2 regions of the Priestia sp. JNUCC 25 genome follow, and region 1 is predicted to be linked to the other one. Evidence: a T-box and tRNA genes for the amino acid it is inferred to sense, from the RefSeq annotation. Region 1 holds a T-box; the other holds one or more tRNA genes.
What was found. The T-box of region 1 lies ahead of leuS (leucine--tRNA ligase). A T-box ahead of a tRNA ligase gene usually reads a tRNA of that ligase, here a tRNA-Leu.
Positions count from the first base shown of each region.

Region 2: it encodes a tRNA-Leu, which carries the amino acid that the T-box ahead of leuS (leucine--tRNA ligase) is inferred to sense. The anticodon was not compared.

Region 1 is NZ_CM132211.1:4,642,146-4,651,603, reverse strand. Features, by position in the region: gene JNUCC25_RS24350 (hypothetical protein) at 1-150, shown strand, start outside; gene JNUCC25_RS24345 (MDR family MFS transporter) at 309-1,496, shown strand; gene JNUCC25_RS24340 (GntP family permease) at 1,653-2,975, shown strand; gene JNUCC25_RS24335 (hypothetical protein) at 3,040-3,237, shown strand; T-box leader at 3,480-3,698, shown strand; gene leuS (leucine--tRNA ligase) at 3,763-6,177, shown strand; gene JNUCC25_RS24325 (rhodanese-like domain-containing protein) at 6,417-6,728, shown strand; gene JNUCC25_RS24320 (sporulation protein Cse60) at 7,247-7,426, shown strand; gene JNUCC25_RS24315 (BaiN/RdsA family NAD(P)/FAD-dependent oxidoreductase) at 7,431-8,702, opposite strand; gene JNUCC25_RS24310 (putative polysaccharide biosynthesis protein) at 8,913-9,458, shown strand, end outside.
Region 2 is NZ_CM132211.1:406,824-416,281, reverse strand. Features, by position in the region: gene yhbH (sporulation protein YhbH) at 1-643, opposite strand, end outside; gene JNUCC25_RS02265 (PrkA family serine protein kinase) at 968-2,863, opposite strand; gene trmL (tRNA (uridine(34)/cytosine(34)/5-carboxymethylaminomethyluridine(34)-2'-O)-methyltransferase TrmL) at 3,322-3,795, opposite strand; gene JNUCC25_RS02255 (amidase domain-containing protein) at 3,860-4,747, opposite strand; gene queG (tRNA epoxyqueuosine(34) reductase QueG) at 4,820-5,956, opposite strand; gene JNUCC25_RS02245 (B3/B4 domain-containing protein) at 6,086-6,751, shown strand; tRNA gene JNUCC25_RS02240 (tRNA-Gly) at 6,867-6,940, opposite strand; tRNA gene JNUCC25_RS02235 (tRNA-Leu) at 7,013-7,094, opposite strand; tRNA gene JNUCC25_RS02230 (tRNA-Leu) at 7,125-7,213, opposite strand; tRNA gene JNUCC25_RS02225 (tRNA-Cys) at 7,228-7,301, opposite strand; tRNA gene JNUCC25_RS02220 (tRNA-Gly) at 7,334-7,408, opposite strand; tRNA gene JNUCC25_RS02215 (tRNA-Gln) at 7,414-7,488, opposite strand; tRNA gene JNUCC25_RS02210 (tRNA-His) at 7,517-7,592, opposite strand; tRNA gene JNUCC25_RS02205 (tRNA-Trp) at 7,623-7,696, opposite strand; tRNA gene JNUCC25_RS02200 (tRNA-Tyr) at 7,702-7,785, opposite strand; tRNA gene JNUCC25_RS02195 (tRNA-Thr) at 7,796-7,871, opposite strand; tRNA gene JNUCC25_RS02190 (tRNA-Phe) at 7,897-7,972, opposite strand; tRNA gene JNUCC25_RS02185 (tRNA-Asp) at 7,988-8,063, opposite strand; tRNA gene JNUCC25_RS02180 (tRNA-Met) at 8,067-8,143, opposite strand; tRNA gene JNUCC25_RS02175 (tRNA-Val) at 8,155-8,230, opposite strand; tRNA gene JNUCC25_RS02170 (tRNA-Glu) at 8,254-8,328, opposite strand; tRNA gene JNUCC25_RS02165 (tRNA-Ser) at 8,350-8,441, opposite strand; tRNA gene JNUCC25_RS02160 (tRNA-Asn) at 8,445-8,519, opposite strand; rRNA gene rrf (5S ribosomal RNA) at 8,529-8,644, opposite strand; rRNA gene JNUCC25_RS02150 (23S ribosomal RNA) at 8,754-9,458, opposite strand, start outside.

The sequences.
Region 1 (9,458 bases):
ACGCGTTCAAATCAAAATAATCCGGAACAAAAAACAAAAAACGGGATCAACAGCAATGACATTGAGCTAGGAAAAGATTTTGATCCAGTAAAAGAATTAAAAGCACGAAACAGCAAGCGTGCACAGCCGGTTCGTTCGAAGCAAAAGTAAGCGGTAAAAAGGTGATTTTGCATGATATTGTCATGTGAAATCACCTTTTTAAATAGTCAGCGAATTTCAAATAAATTGTCTATATGTAAAAGCATTGCGAACCCTTTAAGAAAAGACTAGAATGTACGTTGGCATTCGAATAGATAGGGGGGAGATCAATGCCCAAATCACTTTGGTTTTTGATTATTGGTATGCTTGTAAACGTAACGGGAGCTTCATTTTTATGGCCTCTCAATACCATTTATATAAATGAACATTTAGGAAAGTCGTTATCCGTCGCAGGAGTTGTTCTTATGCTGAATTCTGCTGCAAGCGTAGTAGGAAATTTGCTTGGAGGAACTCTTTTTGACAAAATCGGAGGATATAAATCCATTTTATCAGGAATTATTATTACTCTTATTGCATTAGTGGGACTCGTGTTTTTCCATGGTTGGCCTACATACGTTGTTCTCTTGGTTGTTGTAGGGTTTGGATCTGGTATTGTGTTTCCATCTATGTATGCAATGGCAGGGTCCGTTTGGCCACAAGGCGGAAGAAAAGCATTTAATGCGATGTACGTTGCTCAAAATGCAGGAGTAGCTATTGGCGCCGCGGTAGGGGGCATTGTAGCGTCTTATTCATTTACGTATATTTTCTTAGCTAATACAATTTTATACGTTATTTTTCTGCTTATTGCTATTTTTTCATATCGTCATATTTCGGTTACCGTTGGACAAACGAATGTCCTTAATGAAGCAGGGAGCATTGGGCATAAAACGAAGCTGACTGCTCTTCTTATTTTATGTACGGGGTATGTCTTATGCTGGGTTGCGTATGTTCAGTGGCAAACAACGATTGCTACGCATACGCGTGAGCTGAATATACCTCTTTCTAGCTACAGTTTGCTTTGGACGATTAACGGGATTTTAATTGTAGTCGGTCAGCCTTTGATCGTACCCATCATTCAAAAAGTAGCAAAAACGTTAAAAGTACAGGTCCTAATTGGAACGGTTATTTTTGTGGCTTCTTTTGTTATCGTGGTGAATGCTACAACATTTCCGCAGTTCTTAACAGCAATGGTTGTGTTAACAATTGGAGAAATGTTCGTTTGGCCAGCCATTCCAGCTGTTGCAAGTCAGTTGGCTCCATCTGGAAAAGAGGGATTTTATCAAGGCGTAGTTAACAGCATGGCTACTGCAGGTAAAATGATTGGTCCTCTCTTTGGAGGCGTTATTTTCGATGCGTTTAATATGTCTACGCTGTGCTATTTATTAATTGGGCTATTGCTATTCAGCATGTGTACAACATGGATATACGATTATAAATTAAAAGAAAAACGTCAGCGTTCATTAACCATCTCTAAATAAATAGAGGTGGTTTTATTTTTGACTGTTAAATAAACGTAGGAATGTCTTCAGTATTCCTTTAATAATATAGTAAGGGTTGTGACAAGCAAAGAAAGGAGTATATACCTGTAAATATGTAAGCGTTTTCTAATTATATGAATTCATGGGGGGCTAAACATGCTTAGTATGATTGGATTAATTGGAGGATTATTGCTGCTCATTGTATTAACGATGAGAGGCATGAATTTATTTATAGCAGGTCCGCTCAGTGCTTTAGTTGTTGCGTTAACAAGCGGAATGCCTTTATTTCCGCAGCTGGTGAAAGAAGGAGAAGCAAATTTTGTTGGAAATTACATGTCTGGTTTCACAGGATTTATTGCTTCTTGGTATTTAATGTTTCTATTGGGCGCCGTCTTTGGAAAAGTGATGGAAGACAGCGGGGCTGCTGATAGTGTTTCTCGCTGGATTGTTAGTAAACTAGGAATGAAAAGAGCAGTGTTGGCGATTGTCCTTGCCTGTGCGGTTTTAACATACGGAGGGGTCAGTCTGTTTGTAGTAGCATTCTCTGTCTATCCAATGGCTTTAAGCTTATTCAAACAAGCCGATTTGCCGAGGCGGTTTATCCCTGCTGCTTTAGCATTCGGTTCAGTTACGTTTACGATGACCTCAGCTGGGTCGCCTGAAATCCAAAACTGGATTCCAATTGAATATTTGAAGACTAGTCCGTATGCAGGATGGGAAGTTAGTTTAGTTGTAGCAGTAGTGATGGCTGTATTCGGCTACTGGTGGTTAAAGCGCTTGATTTCAAAAGCAGTTAAAAATGGAGAGCGTTTTATATCACGCGAGAAAGATCCAGTAGTAACGGAAAATCAGTCTCTTCCTAATCCTTTATTAAGTTTGCTTCCGCTTGTGGTCGTGCTCATTATTTCTTTTGCACTTCATAAGCCACTTCAGCAATCTGCGTTGATTGTCGCACTTTTAAGCGGGATCATTGTCACTTATATTGTGAACCGAAAGCATTTTAAAGGATTTTGGAATGCAGCTTCAGAAGGAACGCTGGGTGCGTTAATTGCTATTGGGAATACAGCCGCTGTCGTAGGTTTTGGAGGAGTTGCTAAGGCTGTTCCCGCGTTTGGAGTGGCTGTAGATGCCATGACGCATATTCCAGGAAGTCCGTTGATTGGGGGAGCTATTGCCGTGAGTGTTATCGCGGGGATGACAGGTTCGGCTTCAGGAGGTCAGGCGATTGCTTTGCCAATTTTAGCGCCTCACTATCTAGATGCTGGTGTAAATCCAGAAGCTCTCCATCGCGTAGTAGCTATTTCCTCTGGAGTATTAGATTCCTTGCCTCATAATGGTTATGTCGTAACAACAATTAATTCTATTTGCGGAGAAACTCATAAAGATGCGTATGGATCAGTTGCAGCAATGACGGTGATTGTGCCGCTTGTTGGTCTTGTACTTGCGATTATCCTGTTTTCTTTTGGGTTGGGCATTTAATAATAGCAGCTAAAGGAAGCAGGGACAGGAATAAAAGTATTTTAGTTGAAGGAAGATCCGAACGATGAATCGTTCGGATTTTTTCATGTTTATGGTGCACGTAGGTTTCATTTGTTTAGGTGCTTCTAGCTGTGGAGTGGAGGGAAAGACAAAGACAAAGACTCCTGAAATAGGTGAGACCCCGCATGAGTGTAAGCAACGAGGAGGCTCATCGGCTGCCCGCGGAAAGAGAAGTCTTGCACGGAAATCAACAGTGGTGTAACCAAGAGATTCATACTAGCGCATTTATCCCATTTGTTCGTCTTTAAATTGGATTGATTTAATTATGTCTCAATCCTTTTTTGTTTGGCCGTGGATGTATGTTTTTGGGAGAAGTTGTTCATATATAAGAATGAAAGAGAGGATTTAGCAACAAAGCAGTGCTGCAGTGCAGAAACTTTTACAAAATCCGTTGAACAACTTGCAGTTTACGAACATATTATTTACAATACAAGGTAGTATGATGTAAAAACTATGATAAGGAATAGTAGTGAACGAAGCGAGCTAAGAGAGTTGACGGTTGGTGCGAGTCAGCAAACGAGCGTTCATGAACTCACCTTGGAGTTGTAAATGTGAAGTAAAGTAACATTTGCCGTCTATCCGCGTTAAGGAAAATGAGTGAGTACATAATTGTGCTAATTTGGGTGGTACCGCGGGAAGTTTATTCAACCTCTCGTCCCTTTGTTTGAGGGATGAGGGGTTTTTTAGTTTAATTAAATACAGCTGGAGCGTACAAGGAGGATTATGTATGGCTTTTAATCATGAAAAGATCGAACAAAAATGGCAAAAAGTTTGGGAAGAAAATAAAACATTTAGAACAACAGAAGATGAAGGAAAGCGTAAGTTTTACGCATTAGATATGTTCCCTTATCCATCTGGCGCTGGTTTACACGTTGGGCATCCAGAAGGTTATACAGCAACGGATATTTTATCTCGTATGAAGCGTATGCAAGGATACAATGTACTTCATCCGATGGGATGGGATGCATTCGGACTACCTGCTGAACAGTATGCATTAGATACAGGAAACGACCCGGCTGAATTCACTGAACTTAACATTAATAATTTCCGTCGTCAAATCAAATCGTTAGGTTTCTCTTACGATTGGGAGCGAGAAATTAATACAACTGATCCAAACTACTACAAATGGACGCAGTGGATTTTCTTACAGCTATATAAAAAGGGCTTAGCTTATGTGGATGAAGTAGCTGTTAACTGGTGTCCTGCTCTAGGAACAGTACTTGCGAACGAAGAAGTGATTGACGGCAAAAGTGAGCGTGGGGGACATCCGGTTGAGCGTCGTCCAATGAAGCAGTGGATGCTTAAAATCACAGCTTATGCAGATCGTTTACTAGAAGATTTAGATGAGCTTGATTGGCCAGAAAGTATTAAAGAAATGCAGCGCAACTGGATTGGCCGCTCTGAAGGAGCTCACGTGCACTTCACAATCGATGGATACGACGACACGTTTACTGTGTTCACAACGCGTCCTGACACGCTATTTGGGGCAACGTATGCCGTTTTAGCACCTGAACATCCGTTTGTGGAAAAAATTACAACAGCCGAACAAAAAGAAGCAGTAGAAGCGTATTTAGATCAAATTAAAAGCAAAAGCGATTTAGAACGTACAGACTTAGCCAAAGACAAAACTGGCGTATTCACTGGTGCTTATGCAATTAACCCTGTAAACGGCGAGAGAATGCCAATTTGGATTGCTGACTATGTTCTAATGAGCTATGGCACCGGTGCAATTATGGCTGTTCCGGCTCATGATGAGCGTGATTATGAATTTGCTGTTAAATTTGAACTGCCTATTAAAGAAGTAGTAGCGGGCGGAGACGTTTCAAAAGAAGCTTATACAGGCGACGGCGAGCACGTTAATTCAGACTTCTTAAATGGTTTAGATAAAGAAGAAGCAATTTCAAATATGATTCAGTGGCTTCAAGCAAATGAAAAAGGTGAAAAACAAGTAACATACCGTCTGCGTGACTGGTTATTCAGTCGTCAGCGCTACTGGGGTGAACCAATTCCTGTTATCCACTGGGAAGATGGCACAACGACTGCAGTTCCTGAAGATCAGCTTCCGCTTGTGTTACCAAAAACGACTGAAATCAAACCGTCAGGCACAGGTGAATCTCCGTTAGCAAACATTGATGACTGGGTGAATGTTGTAGATCCGGAAACAGGCAAAAAAGGGCGCCGCGAAACAAATACAATGCCTCAATGGGCAGGCAGCTGCTGGTATTACTTACGCTACATTGATCCGACAAACAGTGAAGCGTTAGCAGATGCAGATAAATTAAAAGAATGGTTGCCGGTTGATATTTATATCGGTGGAGCTGAACACGCTGTTCTTCACTTATTATATGCTCGTTTCTGGCATAAGTTTTTATATGATATCGGCGTAGTTCCAACAAAAGAGCCGTTCCAAAAACTGTTTAACCAAGGTATGATTCTTGGAGAAAACAACGAAAAAATGAGTAAGTCAAAAGGTAACGTTGTAAACCCAGACGAGATCGTAGAAAGCCACGGAGCAGATACGCTTCGCCTTTATGAAATGTTCATGGGGCCTTTAGATGCATCAATCGCTTGGTCAACAAAAGGGCTTGATGGTGCACGCCGTTTCTTAGATCGTGTATGGCGCTTACTTGTTGACGATAACGGTGAATTAAGCAGCAAGGTTCAAGAAAGCAATGACACTACGCTTGAACGCGTGTATCACCAAACGGTGAAAAAAGTAACGGAAGATTACGAAGGCCTCCGTTTTAATACAGGTATCTCTCAGCTTATGGTATTCATCAATGATGCATACAAAGTTGACGTGCTGCCAAAGCAATACGTAGAAGGATTTGTGAAGCTATTAGCACCAATTTGTCCTCATACGACTGAGGAATTATGGAGCAAACTAGGTCACGAAGATACAATTTCGTATGAGGCTTGGCCTGCGTTTGACGAAGCGAAACTTGTAGATGATGAAGTGGAAATTGTCGTTCAAATTAACGGTAAAGTACGTGCGAAAGTAAACGTACCTGCTGAGGCATCTCGTGAAGAGCTTCAAGATATTGCAATGGCTAATGAAGATGTTAAAGAGTTCATTGAAGGTAAGACAGTGCGCAAAGTGATTGCTGTGCCTGGTAAATTAGTAAACATCGTAGCTAATTAAGTATTGATGTAGAACAGAACTCCTGACTAAAGAGCTGTCAGGGGTTCTGTTCTAGACCTAAGCGCCTGATGTCCGCCTTTCGGGTTAACATCAGGCGCTTAGTTAAATCTTTAACTACGATTGGAAAAGCTTAGGCAGGCTTGCTGCTTAAGCTTTTCTTATTTTGTGGCATAAAGGTATTTGAATTTGCTACAATAGCGATAGCAAGCTGAATGAAAGAATAGAGAGGAATGACGAAGATGGAAGAAGTAAAAGTAATTACGCCTGAAGAACTTCAAAAACGTGTTGAAAATGGAGAAGAACTTCATTTAGTTGATGTTCGCGAAGATGAAGAAGTAGCAGAAGGAATGATTCCAACTGCTAAACACATTCGTATGAATGATATTCCAGCTAATGTGGATTATTTCGATAAAGACAAAGAATATATTTTCATTTGCCGTTCGGGCCGCCGCAGTGAAAACGTATGTTACTACCTTCAAGAACAAGGATATAAAGTAACAAATATGGCTGGCGGTATGTTAGAGTGGGAAGGAAAAACGGTTAATAAATAAAAAAGAGGCTGAGACAAAAGTATCTTAGCTGAAGTGAAAAATGAACCATTGATCAACATGTTTGATTAGTGGTTCATTTTTTTTTGTTATGGTGAACATAGGTTTTATTTGTTTCGTTTCTTCTAGCAGTTGATTGGAAGGCAAGGCGACGACTCCTGCGAGAAAAGCGGAACAGGTGAGCCCCCCAGGAGCGCAAGCGAGGAGGAGGCTCACCGGCCGCCCGCGGAAAGCGAATTCTTGCAAGGAAATCGACTGCCGTGTTACAAGCGGTTCAGCTCATGTATCCCATTTGTTCGTCTTTAGATTGAATTAATTTAGTTATGTCTCAACCTCTTTTTTGAATGAAACTTCTGCCATCCGACTAAAATGATAGCAGGAAAACAAATGATGACTAAATCTATAAAAGCCCTCATAAAAATAGAGGTAGTAAGAGATTGAAAATCCGTACAAAAACCATCATCAAGAGAAACAGTCCATTCTGATTGAAACAAATTTGATAGGACAAGGTGGTAGAAGCTGTGATACAAGTAAAAATGTTTGATAAAGAGCATGAAAAAGATTTAGAATTTGCGGTGAATCGATTTTTACGGAAATTAGAGGATGAAGACGTCGTTGATATTAAATACCAAGTGACAGTGGATGTTGATCGTGATGAGCAGGTGTACTGTTTTTCAGCCATGGTTATGTATAAAGCCTAGCATATTATGCTAGGCTTGTTGCAAATTCTCCTGCATTACTGCCAGCCAAACGGCCTGTTACAAGAGCAGAAGTGATATTGTATCCTCCAGTATATCCGTGGATATCAAGAATTTCCCCGCAGAAGTAAAGGCCTTGCATAAATTTCGAAGACATTTCTTTTGGGTGAATTTCTTTAACGGATACGCCGCCTCCTGTTACGAATGCTTTTTCTAAAGAAAGCGTGCCGTTTACAGCAAATTCAAATCGTTTGCACAGTCTTGCAAATTCTCTCAGTTTCTCATGCTGAAGCTGTCCTGCTAGCGCTTGGCTATCAATGCCTGCTTGCTCGAGTAAAAACAATAGATAGCGTTCAGATACAAAACCTTTTAAGACATTTTTAATTGCTTTTTTCGGCTCTTCTTTTGTTGTTCTGACTAATTGTTGGAAAATATCTTCTTCGTTTTGGCTAGGAAATAAATCAAGAGACATTTGAACAGTGTTGCTTTTTTGTTTCTTTAACTCTTTAACAACATATTGGCTGCAGCGAAGAGCGGCAGGGCCAGAGATGCCAAAGTGAGTGAAAATCATATCCATTTGATGAGTAATGACAGGTTTGCCTTTTTTATTAAGCACGCTTAGTCCTACATTGCGAAGCGATAGACCTTGAAGCGTTTTGGTTTTAATAAAGTGTTCGCTAGATGTAATAGGAACTTCTGTTGGGTAAAGTTCAGTAATTTTATGCCCCGCATCTTTTGCCCATTGATAACCGTCTCCTGTCGAACCTGTATGAGGTACTGATTTTCCACCTACTGCAATCACAACGCTTTTCGTTTGGATTGCTTCCCCGTTTTGAAGCACAACTTCTTTTACCGTGTTATTCTCATAGTTTACGCGTTTAACGGCTGTGTTTGTGCGAATCGTCACACGAAGACGGTGAAGTTCGCTAATTAATGCGTCAACAACAGATTGCGCTTTATTGCTGACCGGAAACATACGACCGTGATCTTCTTCTTTTAATTTAATTCCAAGGCCTTCAAAATAAGAGATGATATCTTCGTTATTAAAAACAGAAAACGCACTGTATAAAAAGCGTCCGTTTCCTGGAATGTGTTTAATAAGTTCATCAATGGGAAGACGGTTTGTCACATTACAGCGTCCGCCTCCAGAAATGGCAAGCTTTCGTCCAAGTTTATTGCCTTTATCAATTAATAATACGTTTGCACCTGACTCACCAGCTGCAATCGATGCCATCAAACCAGAAGGTCCTCCTCCGATTACGACTACATCATATATCATACTTTCACCAACCTGTCTATTCTTAAAAAATTTTAGTTTGTTCACTGACAAATCTCTCAACATTGGATAAAATGGGCTATAGTCTTTGTTTTTTAGTTTGTTGACGAGTGCGAGTGAGTATAAGACCTTTCTTAGTGTATACTGTCACTTGCTTCTTTTCAATTCTATCATTATTATCATTATGTAACATTAAGTATCGGAGGCAAACGTATGTCTGATTCAAAATTGTTAAGAGGGACCTTTGTGCTAACGCTTGGCACCTATGTATCCCGAATCTTGGGAATGATTTATTTATTTCCATTTGCGATCCTTGTTGGAACCGTAGGGGGAGCACTGTTTGGTTACGGATATAACCAATATGCTATTTATTTAAGTATTGCTACAGCCGGTATGCCAATGGCCGTATCGAAATTTGTATCAAAATATAATGCACTCGGTGATTACTATACGAGTAGAAGAATGTACCGGGCCGGCATGAAATTAATGCTTGTCACAGGAATACTTGCATTTTTACTTTTATATTCGTTAGCTCCTGTTATGTCTAGAATTACACTGGGAGGTTCTGATTTAAATAACTCCTTAGAAGATGTAGTAATGGTTATGCGAATGGTTAGTGTTGCGTTAATTGTAGTACCGATGATGAGTTTAATGCGAGGATTTTTCCAAGGTCACCAGTCTATGGGACCAACAGCTGTTTCACAAGTAGTTGAACAGCTTGTGCGGGTTGTCTTTTTATTGGCATCTACCTATATCGTC
Region 2 (9,458 bases), 830 kb from region 1:
CTTTCGATTCTGGCTTTATAACTTCATTCCACGTTTTGAATTTTAAATCCTCCGGATAAATAGGATGAAAAGCAGCCTTTCCTGTCATTGCATTTCGCTTATAAGCGCTCATCATCGTTCGTTTTTTATCAATATTCCCCATCAAACCTGTACGTCGTATATCATTAAATTCAATGTGTTCCACAACAATTTGATCAGATTCTTTTCGCTGAAGATTAGGCAGTTCTAATTGAGCAAATAAAGCCTCTTGAAGCTCCATAAGAGACACTTCTGCTTCAAAGTAGTCTTCTCCAGCCTGGTCACCTGCTCCTTGACCTTTCCCTGCTCCTTTTTGACCATCTCCAGCAGATCCATCACGTGCTACTACATCCCCAACTTTACTGTCTCCATCACCTTGACCCACATGTTTGTTTTTATCATAATTGTACCGAATTCGATATTCATCCAATGATTTGATCGGAATTTTAACAACTTCTCTTCCATTGGACATCACGATATTTTCTTCTGTAATTAAATCCGGTAAATTATTTTTAATTGCTTCTTTAATTTTTTCTTGATGTCTTTTTTGATCATCGTGGCCTTTACGATGGAGGGACCAGTCTTCTTTTGAGACAGCAAAACTTTTATCTACTTCTTTTCCCACGCTATTCCCCTCCTTATTAAAAAAACACTTGCACGTTTTTACTCGGCATGCATAAGCTATACCGAAAGTTTCTGACAAATACCTTTAGTTCAAAGGTTGGTTACTCTTATCCTATGCGCAAGAATGGTATACTTGCTAACTAATTCTTTCACTATTAACTATTCATTTTATAGTGTCTAGTGTCATGTATATGTTTATGACTTATCATATGATGGTTAAGTGCAATGCGTACTACACATTAGCCTAATTATGCAGAGTTTATTTTAAGAGATAAGAAAAACATGGCACAGATCGGAAGTGCCATGTTTTCTTGTTAGTACTGAGTTATCGATTTAACAAACTTCCTACATAGCGCAGCAGTTCATTAGCAGATACTGAATTGTATCCATGCTCATCAATCAATCGAGCCACTACTTCATTTACTTTCTTCAGCTGCTGCTCATCTGGTGTTTTAGTGGACGTTGTAATTTTCACTACGTCTTTTAAATCCGCAAACAATTTTTTCTGAATCGCTTCGCGTAAGCGCTCATGGGAATTATAATCAAATCGTTTTCCTTTACGTGCATAAGCCGAAATACGAATTAAGATTTCTTCGCGGAATGCTTTTTTTGCATTTTCTGAAATACCAATTTGTTCTTCAATTGAACGCATTAATTTATCATCTGGATTTAACTCTTCTCCTGTTAGCGGATCACGAAGCTTATTTTTGTTGCAGTATGCTTCGACATTATCTAAATAATTATCCATTAATGTTTTAGCGGACTCTTCATACGAATAAACGAACGCTTTTTGCACTTCTTTTTTAGCAATTTCATCATATTCTTTACGCGCCAGAGAAATATAATTCAGGTAACGCTCTCGATCCTCAGCAGAAATAGACGCATGCTGTGCTAACCCTTCTTTCAATGAACGCAGTACATCTAATGCATTGATTGATTTAATATCTTTTCGAATGATGGTAGATGAAATGCGATTAATGACATAACGAGGATCAATACCACTCATTCCTTCATCCGTATACTCTTTTTGTAACTCTTCTACGTCTGCATCGTTATAGCCTTCTACAGATTGACCGTCGTATAGGCGCATTTTCTTTAATAAATCGATATCGCCTTTTTTAGGCTCTTTTAATCTCGTTAATGTAGTAAAGATAGACGCAATACGTAACGTATGAGGGGCAATATGAACATCTGATACGTCACTTTCACGAATCATTTTGTCATAAATTTTTTCCTCATCACTCACTTTTAAGTTATATGGAACAGGCATTACAATAATTCGTGAATGCAAAGCTTCATTTTTCTTATTGGAAATAAACGAGCGATACTCTGTTTCATTTGTATGCGCTACGATTAATTCATCTGCACTAATTAAAGCAAATCTTCCTGCTTTAAAGTTTCCTTCTTGGGTTAAAGAGAGTAAATGCCATAAAAATTTCTCATCACATTTTAACATCTCCTGGAACTCCATCATTCCCCGGTTTGCTTTATTAAGCTCTCCGTCAAAGCGGTAAGCACGCGGATCTGACTCAGATCCATACTCTGCAATTGTTGAAAAGTCAATGCTTCCTGTTAGGTCGGCAATGTCTTGAGATTTCGGATCAGAAGGACTGAACGTTCCAATTCCAGTTCGTTTGTCCTCTGAGAAGAAAATGCGTTCGATAATGACGTCTTCAATTCTGCCGCCATACTCTTCCTCTAATCGCATTGTATTTAAAGGAGATAAGTTTCCTTCGATTCGGATACCATACTCTTCAAAGAAGTCTTTACGTAAATGATGTGGAATTAAATGCAGCGGATCTTCATGCATTGGGCATCCTTTAATAGCGTAAACAGCTCCTCGATCAGTAAGCGAATAAGCTTCAAGCCCTCTTTTTAACATGGTCACTAGCGTCGATTTACCACCACTTACTGGACCCATTAAAAGTAAAATACGTTTACGAACATCTAAACGCTTTGCAGCGGGATGAAAATATTCTTCCACCAAGCGTTCTAGCGAATCTTCAAGTCCAAACATTTGTCCACTGAAAAATTTATAATGTCTTTTACCATTTACCTCTTCAATTCCTGCATCCTTTATCATGTTGTATACTCTAGAGTGTGCAGGCTGAGCAATTAAAGGCTCATCTTTAATCAGCTTTAGGTACTCTTCAAATGTCCCTTCCCACTTAAGACGATTCTCTTCTTCGCGGTATCTTTCAACTTTCTTTAATATATCCATTAAAGGACCTCCCCTACTAGTTATGGTGCTAGTGAACAAGATTAATACAATCTATGCAGCAAAATGTTTGAACATGCTTTTTAAATTGTAAAATTCAGAAATTTGTCCTTGCTAGGCATTCACAGTGAAGTATTTATTAGCTATAATAAAAGAGTAAGAAGGAACGGTTAAACTTTGTTAGAGAACTTATGTCTCTAGAAGAGTTATTTTGTCATTATTATCATCATGGGATATGGGAAGTCGGTTTTAACTGCAGTAGCTGTATAATCCTTTTAATTACATTGAGGAGGAAAATCAATGCGCTTACTTTTAGTATTAGGAGTAACAATTGCTTTTTTAGCATCCATCTTCAGAGCGGGATACAATGATAAACCGGGCGTTAAAAAATAACCACTACATATCATCGTCGACATAAATAAAAAAGCGAGGTTCAATAAAATTTGAACCTCGCTTTTTACTTAAGATAAACCAGCATAATTTTGTTGACGCAGCGCTTCATAGATTAAAATAGCTGCTGTATTAGATAAATTTAAAGAACGAACATTTTCTGTCATCGGTAAACGAAGACATCTTTCCATGTTCTCTTCAATAATGTGCTTTGGCAGACCCTTTGTTTCTCTTCCAAATACGAAGAAATGATCCTGCTCTAAGTCACTATAATCAAATGTTGTATGTGGCTGCTGACCAAATTTTGTGATGAAGTAGAAACCTGCTTCAGGATACTTTTCGAATACTTCTTCTAATGAATCATGATACACCACATTTACAAATTCCCAGTAATCCAATCCAGCTCGCTTTAACATTTTATCATCTGTTGAAAAGCCTAACGGCCGAACTAAATGCAGCGTCGTATTTGTTGCTGCACATGTTCGCGCAATATTTCCTGTATTTGCTGGAATTTCTGGTTGAAATAACACTACGTGTACTCCCACAAATTTTCACCTCTGCTAACAAATCTATTCATCATTATACCACTAACTTGCTAAAACGAAAGACTTACCGATCAACGATATGGAAAAAATCATACTTAATCTTTGGCGTGTAAGCCGTTGAATCTTCATAGGCCCAATATCTCATTCGACTATTATACGTGTTCGCATTCACAAGAGGCATACCGTGACCGTCTTTTGCTACAACAATCGTCGTATGATTCCATCTTCCATCTCCTTCAAAATCGTAGCAGATAACGTCTCCCGGGACAAGTTCTCTTGCTGAAGATTTCCTCACAGCCCGAAGTCCTGATTTAGAGTTACTTAAATAGCTGTGCATGGAATGAGCAACTGCCCAGCTATAGCTCCAGGCGTTCCCTCTCATCCACCATCCGTTTGCTTTTTTAGGATATCCCCGCATCGGCGCCTTTCCTGCATGCAAACACTGTGAGATATAGTTGGTGCAGTTTACCTCAAACTGCTTATAACTTTCATTAGGTTTATCCCAATATTTTTCTGCATACTGAACAGCCGCAAGACGATCATAATAAGAGGCTCTTTCTTCGTCTTCCTCTACTTCTTCCACATCCATTTCAACCTCATCTTCAAAAAAGTCCTTTACCAGCAGCTCATCTTGAATAAGCGTATCTTTATAAAAAAGAGCTAAACGATCTTCAATTTCTTCTTCTATATAGAAAAAATCGTTTTGTTTTAAAAATGCCTGAATGTGCACCTTATATAATACTCTAGTTTCTTCCTGATCCGTATGAGCAGATTGAATAGAACCTTTCATATTACATTTTAAAACATCAACTTCTCTTTTTTTTATAAGAGACCGCTTTAGCTCACACTGCTGTTCAATGAAAGGCTTGAAGTCTTCATGCAGCTCACCTTTTACATAGCTGTCCGCACGTGCTTTAATTAAAGTATATAATACATTCCTTTTTGTTAGCATAATGTCACCACTTTTCTAAGCGTTTATTATACGCTATGACTCATTAGCTAACTTTATCAATAAAAATACGGTTTAGATCTCTTGAAGCATCTCTATACCTTTTGACATTTCTTCAATTACTTCTTGGTCCTTTTCTTTTTCTCTTAAGTTCATAAGTGTATCTAACGCTTCTTTATCGCCAATTTTGCCTAACGCCCATGCCGCTGTTCCTCGAATGACAGGGCGAACGTCATTTTTAATTAACTCAATTAAATCTGGAACGGCGGTTTGATCTTTAAAATGGGCCAGTGCAATAATGGCATTACGCTGAATTGGCTTTTTCCCTCTCCAAGAACCTGAAACATGTCCAAATTTCTCTTTGAACTCACGATTACTCATCGTTAAGAGCGGTTTTAATTTAGGCTTCGCAAGTTCTGGGTCAGGCTCCATCTCAGGGTGAAAATGAAAGTCTTTTCCTTTATTTTCAGGACACACAGTTTGACATGTATCACAGCCATATAAACGATTGCCTAATTTACTTCGAAATTCTTCAGCCAGAAACCCTTTTGTTTGGGTTAAAAAAGCAATGCATCGCTGCGAATTCAGCTGACCGCCTGTTACAAGCGCACCCGTAGGACACGCATCAACGCACTTATTACAAGTACCACAACCGTCCTCTATCGGTTTATCAGGAGGAAACGGGATATCTGTTATCATTTCTCCTAAATACACGTAGGAACCGAATTCAGGTGTAATAATGGCACAGTTCTTACCGCTCCAGCCAATACCAGCTCTTTCTGCTACAGCTCGGTCCGACAGCTCGCCTGTGTCTACCATCGATTGAAGGATAGCTGCAGGTACTTTTTCTTTTATGAAGGTTTCAAGCTTTTGAAGCCTATCACGTAGAACCGTATGATAATCTTGCCCCCAAGAAGCACGGCAAAAGATTCCTCGGCGATCTTCCTTTGTGCTCTTTGGTGCATCCTTTAATTTAGAAGGATACGCAAGTGCAATTGAAATAATAGATCTAGCTTTTGGAACAACTAATGTGGGATCTACTCTCTTTTCAATATCAGGTTCTTCAAACCCTGAAGCATAACCTAACTCTTGCTGTGCTAACAATCGATTCTTTAACTCATCAAACATAGAAGCACTCGCAAATCCAATCTTATCGATTCCAATCTCTTTGCTGTATGAAATAATTTCTTCCTTCAACTGATACGCATTCATAGTGAGTAATGGCCTCCTTTCTAAGAAATTCTATATATTCATGCATTGAACTGTTTTCTCGCTCAATGAAATGATAGGATGGTATCTATAAACGAACAAATACTAATTATAATAGAAAGGATCAAAAAAATGAACTTTACATTATCGCCCGCTATTAAACAGCTTTGCCCTTCTTTTAAAATGGGAATCATTCAGTATAAAAATATTGAAGTTGGTGATTCTCCTCAAATGCTAAAAGGACGTCTGCGCCTCTTTCAAGAATCCATTTATTTCGACCTTGAGTCAAAAAAAGTAACAGAATTCGAAGGTGTTAGCGAGTGGAGAAAGCTTTTCAAAACATTTGGAACTGATCCAAGTAAATACCGTCCTTCTATAGAAGCTTTAATTAGAAGAATAGGAAAACAAACGTATTTGCCTTCTATCAATTCTGCTGTGGACATTAATAACTTTTTTTCATTGCAATATGAAGTCCCAATTGGAATTTATGATTCCTCTAATTTAGAAGGCCCCATCGAATTTACTATCGGTAAAAAAGAAGAGTCTTATGAAGCTCTAAATGAACGTAATATTTCTTTAGAAAATAAAATCATTTCAAAAGATGCCCTAGGAGCTTTCGGAAGCCCTTATGTCGATTCTAACCGAGCGTACGTAACTGAAAAGACAACACAAGCTGTACAGTTCATTTATTTAAAGCCTTCACTTTCAGAAGAACAGGCTTATAAACTAACTAAATCCCTAAGTGACATGTTCATTCAAATTCACGGCGGCGAAGCAACCTATCAAGTCATTAACTGATGTACGTAAATATAGCGTCTATCTTGAAAAGATAGACGCTATATTTACGTTAAAAATAAAAAACGCAACATCTCAGCTTTGAAAGCGAGACACTGCGTTGTGATAACAATATGTATGGAGCGGGTGATGAGAATCGAACTCACGACATCAGCTTGGAAGGCTGAGGTTTTACCACTAAACTACACCCGCAAATATTATCAAAATTTGTCGACCGATAAGTAAAAATAAAAACAGGAATCATCCTGTCAAATAAAGCTAAAGTACCGATGGTCGGGGTCGAACCGACACTCCCGAAGGAACACGATTTTGAGTCGTGCGCGTCTGCCAATTCCGCCACATCGGCAAAATAAAAAAGGCAAGTTAAAATTATAAATGGTGCCGAGGGCCGGACTTGAACCGGCACGGTAGTCACCTACCGCAGGATTTTAAGTCCTGTGTGTCTGCCAATTCCACCACCCCGGCAGCTTGTAAATAAATGGAGGCGGCAACCGGATTTGAACCGGTGATAAAGGTTTTGCAGACCTCTGCCTTACCACTTGGCTATGCCGCCATTTACTCAAGACTAAATAACTTTATTAAAATTGGAGCGGAAGACGAGGTTCGAACTCGCGACCCCCACCTTGGCAAGGTGGTGTTCTACCACTGAACTACTTCCGCATATATGGCTGGGCTAGCTGGATTCGAACCAACGCATGACGGAATCAAAATCCGTTGCCTTACCGCTTGGCGATAGCCCAATATTGAAATATGCATATCATTTATAAATGGGGCGACTGATGGGAATCGAACCCACGAATGCCGGAACCACAATCCGGTGCGTTAACCACTTCGCCACAATCGCCACGTATATATGCAATGTTATTTTTATAATTGGCAGGGGCAGTAGGAATCGAACCCACACTGACGGTTTTGGAGACCGTAGTTCTACCTTTAAACTATGCCCCTGTAAATGGTGGAGGGGGGCAGATTCGAACTGCCGAACCCGAAGGAGCGGATTTACAGTCCGCCGCGTTTAGCCACTTCGCTACCCCTCCACAATAACTGTGGTGCCGGCAAGAGGACTTGAACCCCCAACCTACTGATTACAAGTCAGTTGCTCTACCAGTTGAGCTACACCGGCATTTTAAAAACAAATGTTTTTAAAATGGTGGCTCGGGACGGAATCGAACCGCCGACACAAGGATTTTCAGTCCTTTGCTCTACCAACTGAGCTACCGAGCCTTATTAAATTTAAAATGGCGGTCCCGACGGGAATCGAACCCGCGATCTCCTGCGTGACAGGCAGGCATGTTAACCGCTACACCACGGGACCACTTGGTTGCGGGGACAGGATTTGAACCTGCGACCTTCGGGTTATGAGCCCGACGAGCTACCGAACTGCTCCACCCCGCGATGATAATATATGGTGGAGGATGACGGGATCGAACCGCCGACCCCCTGCTTGTAAGGCAGGTGCTCTCCCAGCTGAGCTAATCCTCCACTATTATGTAGATAAAAATAAATGGTGACCCGTACGGGATTCGAACCCGTGTTACCGCCGTGAAAGGGCGGTGTCTTAACCGCTTGACCAACGGGCCACTGTGCTAATTAAATAAAAATGGCGGAGAGCAAGGGATTTGAACCCTTGAGACAGCGTTAACCGCCTACACGATTTCCAATCGTGCTCCTTCGGCCACTCGGACAGCTCTCCAAATGGCTCCACAGGTAGGACTCGAACCTACGACCGATCGGTTAACAGCCGATAGCTCTACCACTGAGCTACTGTGGAATAATAACAGCCTGGCAACGTCCTACTCTCACAGGGACAAAGTCCCAACTACCATTGGCGCTAAAGAGCTTAACTTCCGTGTTCGGTATGGGAACGGGTGTGACCTCTTCGCTATCGCCACCAGACATATTATATTATACATGATTTCCAAAAGAAAGCAAGACTTTTTTGAAAAGTTTTGTTCTCTCAAAACTAGGTAACAGTTTGCTGAGTAAAGCTTACGCTTTTAAAAGTTTGGTTAAGTCCTCGATCGATTAGTATCAGTCAGCTACACATGTCGCCACGCTTCCACCTCTGACCTATCAACCTGATCATCTTTCAGGGATCTTACTAGCTTGCGCTATGGGAAATCTCATCTTGAGGGGGGCTTCATGCTTAGATGCTTTCAGCACTTATCCCGTCCACACATAGCTACCCAGCGATGCCTTTGGCAAGACAACTGGTACACCAGCGGTGTGTCCATCCCGGTCCTCTCGTACTAAGGACAGCTCCTCTCAAATTTCCTACGCCCACGACGGATAGGGACCGAACTGTCTCACGACGTTCTGAACCCAGCTCGCGTACCGCTTTAATGGGCGAACAGCCCAACCCTTGGGACCGACTACAGCCCCAGGATGCGATGAGCCGACATCGAGGTGCCAAACCTCCCCGTCGATGTGGACTCTTGGGGGAGATAAGCCTGTTATCCCCGGGGTAGCTTTTATCCGTTGAGCGATGGCCCTTCCATGCGGAACCACCGGATCACTAAGCCCGACTTTCGTCCCTGCTCGACTTGTAGGTCTCGCAGTCAAGCTCCCTTGTGCCTTTACACTCTACGAATGATTTCCAACCATTCTGAGGGAACCTTTGGGCGCCTCCGTTACATTTTAGGAGGCGACCGCCCCAGTCAAACTGCCCACCTGACACTGTCTCCCGGCCCGATCAGGGCCGCGGGTTAGA